4 regions of the Quatrionicoccus australiensis genome follow, and region 4 is predicted to be linked to each of the others. Evidence: predicted binding sites of a transcription regulator. Region 4 holds the regulator's gene; each other region holds the start of a gene.
What was found. Region 4 encodes sigma-54, which starts transcription at its own class of promoters, with help from an activator protein. Its sites were predicted from a motif close to TGGCACGCTTNCTGCTNA; they were not measured.

Region 1 (2,200 bases), 420 kb from region 4:
CCATCCAGTGCGACGCGGCCGGCAGGCCGCCGTGATTGACCAGGGCGTGCGGCAGCACGACGAACATCGCCATCTGCACCAGATGCAGCACGTAGATACCGAGATTCAGGCGCAGCAGGTCGGGATCGAACACCACCCGGCGCAGCGGCAGCTTTTCGTGGCCATGCGGCGGCGGCGCCGGCGGCACCGCCTTGAGCAGCAAGACAATGGCGGCGAGCGCCAGGCCACCGGTCATGCAGAACAGGCCGCCCATGCCGATCCAGCCATAAAGCAGCGGAGCGCCAACCAGCGACAGCGCAAAAACGAGACCGATCGACGAACCGATCATCGCCATCACCTTGGTGCGGTGCTCCTCACGCGTCAGATCGGCGGCGAGCGCGGTGACTGCGGCCGAGATCGCACCGGCGCCCTGCAGCACGCGACCAACGATGATCCAGGTCATGTCCGGCGCCCAGGCTGCGACAAAACTGCCCAGCGCGAAGATCAGCAGGCCGATCACGATCACCTGCTTGCGTCCGAAGATGTCGGACGCGATGCCGTAGGGAATCTGGAACACGGCCTGGGTCAGGCCGTAGGCACCCAGCGCGAAACCGACCAGGGCCAGGTTGTCGCCGCCGGGCAGGGTTTTCGCATAGACCGAAAACACCGGCAGGATCAGGAACAGCCCCAGCATGCGCAAGGCAAAGATGGAAGCCAGCGAAGCGCCGGCACGGCGCTCTTCGGGACTCATGCGATCGGAAGGGGAGGTCATTTTGACTTGTAATTGTTGCGTTGCAGCGAAGCGGGAATCTTAACAGATAGCAAAGCACCGCCTTCGCGGCAAACGTGTTCGGAAATCCGAACAGCCCGAATGGCAAGAGGGTCGGAAACCCGTAACGGGCGCGCCGCCACCCATCAGAAAACCCCATCAAATCAAGGTCCGGCTAATTCCCGAAGACTGGCACGCGACGTGCGAAAGAAAAGCTGCTGTCGGGTCATTCCTGGCGGTCAACGACAACACAGGAGACAAAATGAACACGCCCCCCACCAGCCGCATCGAACACGATCTGCTCGGCGACCGCGAGATCCCGGGCACCGCCTACTACGGCGTCCATACCCTGCGGGCGCTGGAAAATTTCGCCATCACCGGCATTTCGATTGCCGTCTATCCCGACCTGATCCGCGCCCTGGCCCAGATCAAGCAGGCAGCCGCCCAGGCCAACCACGAACTCGGCCTGCTCGATGGCAAACAGGCAGATGCCATCGTCGCCGCCTGCAAGGAAGTGATCGACGGCCAGTGGCATGAGCATTTCGTTGTCGACGTCATCCAGGGTGGCGCCGGCACCTCGACCAACATGAACGCCAACGAGGTGATCGCCAACCGGGCGCTGGAAATCCTCGGTCACGCCAAGGGCGAGTTCAAGCACCTGCACCCGAACGAACACGTCAACATGAGCCAGTCGACCAATGACGTCTATCCGACGGCCCTGAAGCTGGCCACCTATGTCGGCATCTTCCGCCTGGTCGACGCCATGGCCTATCTGCGCCGCGCCTTCGAGCGCAAGGCAGAGGAATTCGCCGACGTGCTCAAGATGGGCCGTACCCAGTTGCAGGATGCCGTGCCGATGACGCTCGGCCAGGAATTCTCGACCTATGCCGTGATGCTCGGCGAGGACGAGGAGCGCCTGAAAGAGGCTGCCATGCTGATCCGCGAGATCAATCTCGGCGCCACGGCGATCGGCACCGGCATCAATGCCCACCCCGACTACGCCCCGCTGGTCTGCCGTCGCCTGATCGAAATCAGCGGCGTACCGGTCTTCACCGCCCCCAACCTGATCGAGGCGACGCAGGACTGCGGCAGCTTCGTGCAACTCTCCGGCGTGCTCAAACGCGTTGCCGTCAAACTGTCCAAAGTCTGCAACGACCTGCGTCTGCTTTCATCCGGTCCACGTGCCGGTTTCGGCGAAATCAACCTGCCGCCGCGCCAGGCCGGCTCGTCGATCATGCCGGGCAAGGTCAATCCGGTGATCCCGGAAGTGGTCAACCAGATCGCCTTTGAAGTGATCGGCAACGACACCACCGTGACTTTCGCCGCCGAAGCCGGCCAGCTGCAGCTCAACGCCTTCGAGCCGATCATCGCGCACAGCCTGTTCAAGAGCGTGCTGCACCTGCGCAAGGGCTGCAAGGCGCTGGCCGACCATTGCGTCGACGGCATCACGGC
Region 2 (2,200 bases), 1.1 Mb from region 4:
GTTCTCCTGGGGTTGGACTGGCAATGAGAGATAGATGCGAGGGGCGTGTGCCGGAATCCGCCGTTTCGGCGGATGGGGCCGGCGCGACGCCTGGCGCCGGGCTGCTTTCGGCTGCTTGCGCCGGGCGGACGCGGTAACCGCCACCACAGCCGTGCGCCAGCGCAATGCCGGCGCCGGTGGGGAGTCGGAACGAAGGATCCGGATGCGGTTCGCGCATGGCTTTTTCCCGTTCAGGCGTATTTGCAGAGAATCACGGCGGAAGCCTTGAACACGGCGCAGGCCTGTTCGCCGACGGCGAGGCCGAGGCGCTCGACGCTGTCGTGGGTGACGACGGCGCAGACCGACTTGCCGCTCTTCATGGTCAGCGTGATTTCGGCATTGACCGGGCCGTCGTGGATGCGCGTGATTTCACCCCACAGGTGGTTGCGGGCGCTGGTCTTGACGCTCATGTCGTTGAGCAGCAGCACCGACGACGACTTGACCAGCGCGTTGAGCTCCATGCCGATCGAGAGGCCCATGGTTTCGGCCGATTCGCCGGTGATCACGGCGACGATTTCGTTTTCTTCGTCGAGCTTGAGGCGCACTTCGTAATCGACATCGCCCTCGCGCAGGCCGACGATATGGCCGGCAAACTGGTTGCGCGCGCTGGTCTTCATCGACATGCGCTTGAGCAGTTTGCTGAACTGCTTGAAGTCGCTGGCTTCGCCGTCGTTCATGCTTGCCGTCAGGCGGTCGAGCGCGGCCTGGTATTCGGCTTCGAGGGCGCGGTAGAGGGCGATCACCTTTTTGCCGTACTCGGTGAGCTGCGTGCCGCCGCCGTTCTTGCCGCCGGTCGAGCGCAGCACCAGCGGCTGGTCGGCCAGGTTGTTCATGGCGTCGATCGCATCCCAGGCCGCCTTGTAGGAAAGCGGCACGGCTTTTGCTGCCTGCGAGATCGAGCCGTGCCGGTCGACTGCCTCAAGCAGGCGAATTCGGGTATCGCCGAGAAAGGTGCCGAATTCGGTATCGACTTCCAGTTTGCCACGCAGGCGGTGCAGTATCGTATCCATGATTTCGCGATGTCGTTGTCTATATAGCGCTTACTATAACTCAAGTCCATTTACTGAAAATACCGGCTGCGCTATGGTTGTATTCGTGTAACGCTAGCGCCTACAGTGTCGATAACCCGACAATATTCGTTGAGTTGTTTTGTATATAGCGAAAATCGGGCCAGTCGGATCAACCAATTCAGGAGAGCAGCATGAGTGTCAGCGCCCGCAATGTATTCAAAGGAAAAATCACCGCCCTGGTCGATGGTGCGGTCAATGCCGAAGTCGAGTTGACGACAGATGGTGGCGACAAGATTGTCGCAATCGTGACGGAAGGCAGTGTCCAGTCGCTTGGCCTGGCGGTCGGCAAGGAAGTCGTCGCCTACGTCAAGGCGCCCTGGGTCATGCTGCTGGCCGGCGTCGAAAACGTGAAATTCTCGGCCCGCAACCAGTTGACCGGTACGGTCAGCGAGCTGCACAAGGGCGCTGTGAATACCGAAGTCGGCGTCAAACTGGCCGGCGGGAGCACGGTTTTTGCCGTCGTCACCAACGAAGCCGTGCTCGAACTGGGCCTCAAGGAAGGGGCTCCCGCTTCTGCCCTGATCAAGGCCAGCCACGTCATTCTCGGTGTGCCCGCCTGAAAATCGCCGGGTTTTCGCGCAAGGCGGCCACGGGCCGCCTTTTTTGTGCCGGTTTAAATGCTGGCCGGATTGCCCGGAGAATGCCAGAATCGCAGGCAAGAACACGCCGTCGAGTTTGGACGGAGCGCATCAGGCCGGGGGGACTGATGCCATATCCGGGAGTGATCATGATTGCAGTACTGGAACGAATGGGCCGCTGTGGCAGGGGACTCGGCCTGGCCCTCGCGTTATGCCTGCTGCCGGCCTGGGTGGCAGCGGCGGATAGCGGCAGGAGTTTTACCCTGGGTGTCGTTCCCCAGTTCGAGCAGCGCAAGGTTTTTGCGATCTGGAAGCCGATTGCCGATGAGCTGAGCCGGCGGACCGGCCTGGATATCCGTCTGGCCGTGACCCTGACCGTGCCGGAATTCGAAGCCGGCCTGGAGAAGGGCAGCTACGACTTCGTCTATGCCAATCCGTATCACATCCTGCGCAGCAGCGATGTCCAGGGCTACATCCCGCTGGTGCACGACCGTGAGCCCTTGCGCGGAATAC
Region 3 (2,200 bases), 1.1 Mb from region 4:
TGACGGCCGCCCAGACCGGGCTTTCCATCGACAGCGCGAGCTGGCGGGCGAGTTCGACCATGCCGCTGTAGCCGGCATAACCGAATTCGCGCTCCTGGTTGATGTCGAGGAAGGGAATGCGTGCCTTCAAGGCGGTGTAGAGATTGCGCCCACCGGCGATCAGGATGTCGGCCTTGTACTCGTGATAGGTCGAGAGCAGCGCCTTGGGGCTGCCGTCATCGATCATCTTGGTGTCTTCGCCCATCAGTTCGCGGATGCGTGCCTTGTCTTCTTCGGTCGATTTCTTGGTGCCGGTGGCGACTACCTTCATGCCCAGATCCTGCAGCGCGGAAACGATGGACCACGACTTGACGCCGCCGGTATAGAGCAGGACGCGCTTGTCTTTCAGGCGCACGCGCCAGGCATCGAGTTCGGCATTGGACTTGGCTTCCTCACGGGCGATGACGGCTTCGGTACGCGCCACGAGGTCGGGGTCGCCGATCAACTTCGCAAAATCGCGCAACGCGTTGGAAACGTCGGCGACGCCGTAGAAACTGCCTTCGAAGAAGGGAATGCCGAAGTCGTCCTGCATCTTGCGGGCGACGTTGAGCAGCGCCTTGGCACAGACCACCATATTCACCCTGGCGCGGTGCATGGTCTGCACTTCATGGAAGCGCGCATCGCCGGACAAGGTGCACAGGATGCGCAGGCCCAGCTCGTCGAAGAGCGGCGCGACATTCCAGAATTCGCCGGCGATGTTGTATTCGCCGATCAGATTGACGTCGTAGGTTGGCAGACCGTCGGCACGCGGCGCGGCCGGCGCCGGTTCGGCGGTGCCGATGACATGCTTGAACATCGCCTCGCCGGCGAGGCGATTGCCGAGATTCTTGGTGCCATAGAAACCGGCCGCATCGACCGGGATCACCGGCGTGCCCCAGCGCGCCGAGGCATCGCGGCAGACGGCTTCGATATCGTCACCGATCAGCGCCGTGACGCAGGTGTTGTAGATGAAGACTGCTTTCGGCGAATAACTGTCGATGGCCTGCTTGATCGCATGGAACAGGCGCTTTTCGCTACGCCCCATGACCACGTCGGTTTCCGACAGGTCGGTGGTCATGCCGATCTTGTACAGCGTGACGCCGCTCGACCGGGTGCCGCGGTTGTCCCAGGAGGAACCGGCACAGGCGATCGGGCCGTGCACGATGTGCGCGACATCGGCGATCGGCAGCAGCGCGATCTGCGCGCCGTCGAAAGAGCAGCCACCAGCCGTCGCTCCCGGCTTGGGCTTGGCGCAGCCGGATTTTTCCTTGGTATTGTGGGTACAGGCGGGCTCGTCGAGCAGGGCTTGGATTTCGCTGGCTTTCATGCTGTTCTCCAGAGGTTCTGGATAACAGTTAGCAAGACGGGTGCCACCTGCAATTCATTGTTTTATAACAAAAAAACAAGGCCGAAACTTGTCGCCAATGCGACAAGCCCCGGCCCGTACGACAAAAACCCCTTACAGAACCAGTTGCTCGCGCAGCTTGGCCAGCATCTTCGGACCCATGCCTTTGGCCTTGCAGACGTCTTCCAGACTGGCGAACGGACGCGCTGCGACGATCGCGCGTGCGACGCTGGGCGGCAGGCCCTTGACCGCGGCCAATTCTGCCTCGCTGGCGGTGTTGACCGATACGGCCCTGGCTTCGCTCTTGGCCGCAGCCTTCTTGGCAGCCTTGGCTGCCTTGCCCGGTTTGGCTACCTTGCCTGACTTGGCCGGCTTGTCCGCCTCGGCCGCCGTTTCCTTGGCGAGCTCGGCAACCGCCACCTTCTTGCCTGCCGATTTGGCCTTGGCCACCGGATCTGCTGCAACAGGCGCCGCGACCGGCGCCGGTGCGAGCAGCGGTGCAACTGCAGCGATATTGCGGTAATCGCGGGTCACGTAACCAGCCGGCGTCCATTCGCGCAGCATCACGGTCAGCGCCGCGCCAGCGGCCGGCAACGCAGCCGGCACGCTGTAGTGGCAGGCCGACCACTGCTCGCCACCGGCCAGGGTACCAAGAATGACCGTCGCCACCGGCGTACCCACCCAGCTGCCGCCGGCGTAGGGAGCATCGAGTGCCCAGACTTCGAGCGACAAGGTACCGCTCAGATTGTCGGCAGCGCGCGGGTTGCCGATCGCATCGATGTTCAGTTCGGCCATACAGTCAGCCAGCGCGCAGGAAACATTGCCTTCGAGCAGCGG
Region 4 (2,200 bases):
CTCACCCACCTGCCGATGCACAGCCGGGCCCGCCTCGGCCTGTCCTACCTGCCGCAGGAAGCCTCGGTCTTCCGCAAGCTCAATGTCGAAGAGAACATCCGTGCCGTGCTCGAGCTGCTCAAGCTGCCGGCGCAGGAACTCGACGACCGCCTCGAAGGCCTGCTCAGCGAACTGCACATCGGGCATGTCCGGCACGTCAATGCGGCCGCCCTCTCCGGTGGTGAGCGCCGCCGCGTCGAAATCGCCCGCGCCCTGGCCACCAACCCGCGCTTCATCCTGCTCGACGAGCCGTTTGCCGGTGTCGATCCGATTGCTGTACTGGAGATCCAGAAGATCATCCGCTTCCTCAAGGAGCGCGGCATCGGTGTCCTGATTACCGACCATAATGTGCGCGAAACGCTCGGTATCTGCGATCACGCCTATATTATTAACGCCGGACGCGTTCTCGCGTCTGGACGGCCGGACGAAATCGTTGATAATGAAAGCGTCCGCAAGGTTTATCTCGGCGAGCATTTCAAGCTCTGACCGTTAGGCTGCACCCCAACCCGAACCGATGAAGCCAGCTCTCCAACTAAAACTATCCCAGCATCTGGCACTGACGCCTCAGTTGCAGCAGTCGATCAAGCTATTGCAGTTGTCGACGGTCGAGATGCAGCAGGAAATCGAGCGTTACCTGCTGGAAAATCCGATGCTGGAGCGCGAGGACGAGGCCGGTACGGAATCCTTTGGGGCGGCGCAGCAATTCGATTCACCGGCCAACGAAACGACGCGCAGCGAACCGACTGAAGAGCGCGAACGTGATCCGCGCGAGGAACGCGAGCAGGAAGTGCCGAGCGCACCTTCCGAAGTCGATGATGATCGCTGGGCTTCCGATGCCGGGACCTTTACCGGTGCCGGGCGTGATGAAGACGACGACAGCGATTCACGCGACATCCATTCGGCCGCCACCAGCCTGCGCGAACATCTCGGCTGGCAGCTGGGCATGACCCAGCTCAGCGAACGCGATCGCAGCCTGGTCCGTTTCCTGATCGAAGCGCTGGACGATGACGGCTATCTCTCGGCCACGCTTGAGGAGCTGTGGGAAACCCTGCCGCCGGAATACGAGATCGAGCTCGAAGAGCTGGAAATCGCCCTGCACCACATCCAGCATTTCGATCCGACCGGGATCGGCGCGCGCAGCCCCAGCGAATGCCTGGCGCTGCAATTGAAAGCGATGCCGGCCGACGAAGTACAGGCGCTTGCCCTGGCGATCGTCGAGAAGCATCTGGAACTGCTCGCGGCGCGCGATTTTGCCAAAATTCGCCGGTTGACCGCCTGTGACGACGATGAACTGAAGGCGGCACAATCCCTGATCGTCAGCCTCAATCCGCGGCCGGGGGCGCGTTTCTCGCAGACCGAGGCGCGCTACATCACGCCGGACGTAATGGTCAGGAAGCTCAAGGGCAAATGGACCGCCTACATCAATCCGGATGCCTACCCGCGCCTGCGCATCAACCGTCTGTATGCCGAGATTCTGTCGAGACAGCGGCGCGGCAATGGCAACCTGACCGGCCAGTTGCAGGAAGCACGCTGGCTGATCAAGAACGTGCAGCAGCGTTTCGAGACCATCCACCGCGTGACGCAGGCCATTGTCGATCGTCAGCGCCAGTTTTTCGAACATGGTGAAGTCGCCATGCGGCCGTTGGTCCTGCGCGAAATCGCCGATATTCTCGGTTTGCACGAGTCGACCGTCTCGCGCGTCACCAGCCAGAAATACATGGCGACGCCGCGCGGCATCTTTGAATTGAAATACTTTTTCGGCAGTCATGTGTCCACCGATACCGGTGGTGCCTGTTCTGCCACCGCCATTCGCGCCCTGATCAAGCAATTGATCAGTGCCGAGGATGGCAAGAAGCCCTTGTCGGATAGTCAATTATCCGAAATACTAGGCCAGCAGGGAATTGTTGTAGCCCGACGCACGGTAGCCAAATATCGCGAGTCACTCAACATCCCGCCGGTCAATTTACGCAAGACCCTGTAGAGAGAGGAGAAAAAATGAATCTGCAGATCGCTGGTCACCACATCGAAGTAACCCCGGCATTGCGCGAATACGTCGAGAACAAGCTCGATCCCGTCGTTCGCCATTTTGACAAAGTCACCGGTGTTAACGTGGTTCTGTCCGTAGAGAAGCTCAAGCAGAAGGCTGAAGTGACGTTGCATG

Region 1: a site for sigma-54 is predicted at 939-956, ahead of aspA (aspartate ammonia-lyase). Genes of this name have one in related genera too.
Region 2: a site for sigma-54 is predicted at 1,195-1,212, ahead of KI612_RS05090 (TOBE domain-containing protein). Genes of this name have one in related genera too.
Region 3: a site for sigma-54 is predicted at 1,374-1,391, ahead of nifE (nitrogenase iron-molybdenum cofactor biosynthesis protein NifE). Genes of this name have one in related genera too.

Annotation. Positions count from the first base shown of each region.
Region 1 covers NZ_CP075188.1:3,700,140-3,702,339, forward strand. Annotated here, with positions in the region: gene KI612_RS17665 (MFS transporter) at 1-751, opposite strand, end outside; gene aspA (aspartate ammonia-lyase) at 1,011-2,200, shown strand, end outside.
Region 2 covers NZ_CP075188.1:1,042,444-1,044,643, forward strand. Annotated here, with positions in the region: gene KI612_RS05090 (TOBE domain-containing protein) at 231-1,049, opposite strand; gene KI612_RS05095 (TOBE domain-containing protein) at 1,241-1,669, shown strand; gene KI612_RS05100 (phosphate/phosphite/phosphonate ABC transporter substrate-binding protein) at 1,837-2,200, shown strand, end outside.
Region 3 covers NZ_CP075188.1:1,082,563-1,084,762, reverse strand. Annotated here, with positions in the region: gene nifE (nitrogenase iron-molybdenum cofactor biosynthesis protein NifE) at 1-1,345, opposite strand, end outside; gene KI612_RS05275 (ComEA family DNA-binding protein) at 1,478-2,200, opposite strand, start outside.
Region 4 covers NZ_CP075188.1:4,118,079-4,120,278, reverse strand. Annotated here, with positions in the region: gene lptB (LPS export ABC transporter ATP-binding protein) at 1-525, shown strand, start outside; gene KI612_RS19520 (RNA polymerase factor sigma-54) at 554-2,020, shown strand; gene hpf (ribosome hibernation-promoting factor, HPF/YfiA family) at 2,035-2,200, shown strand, end outside.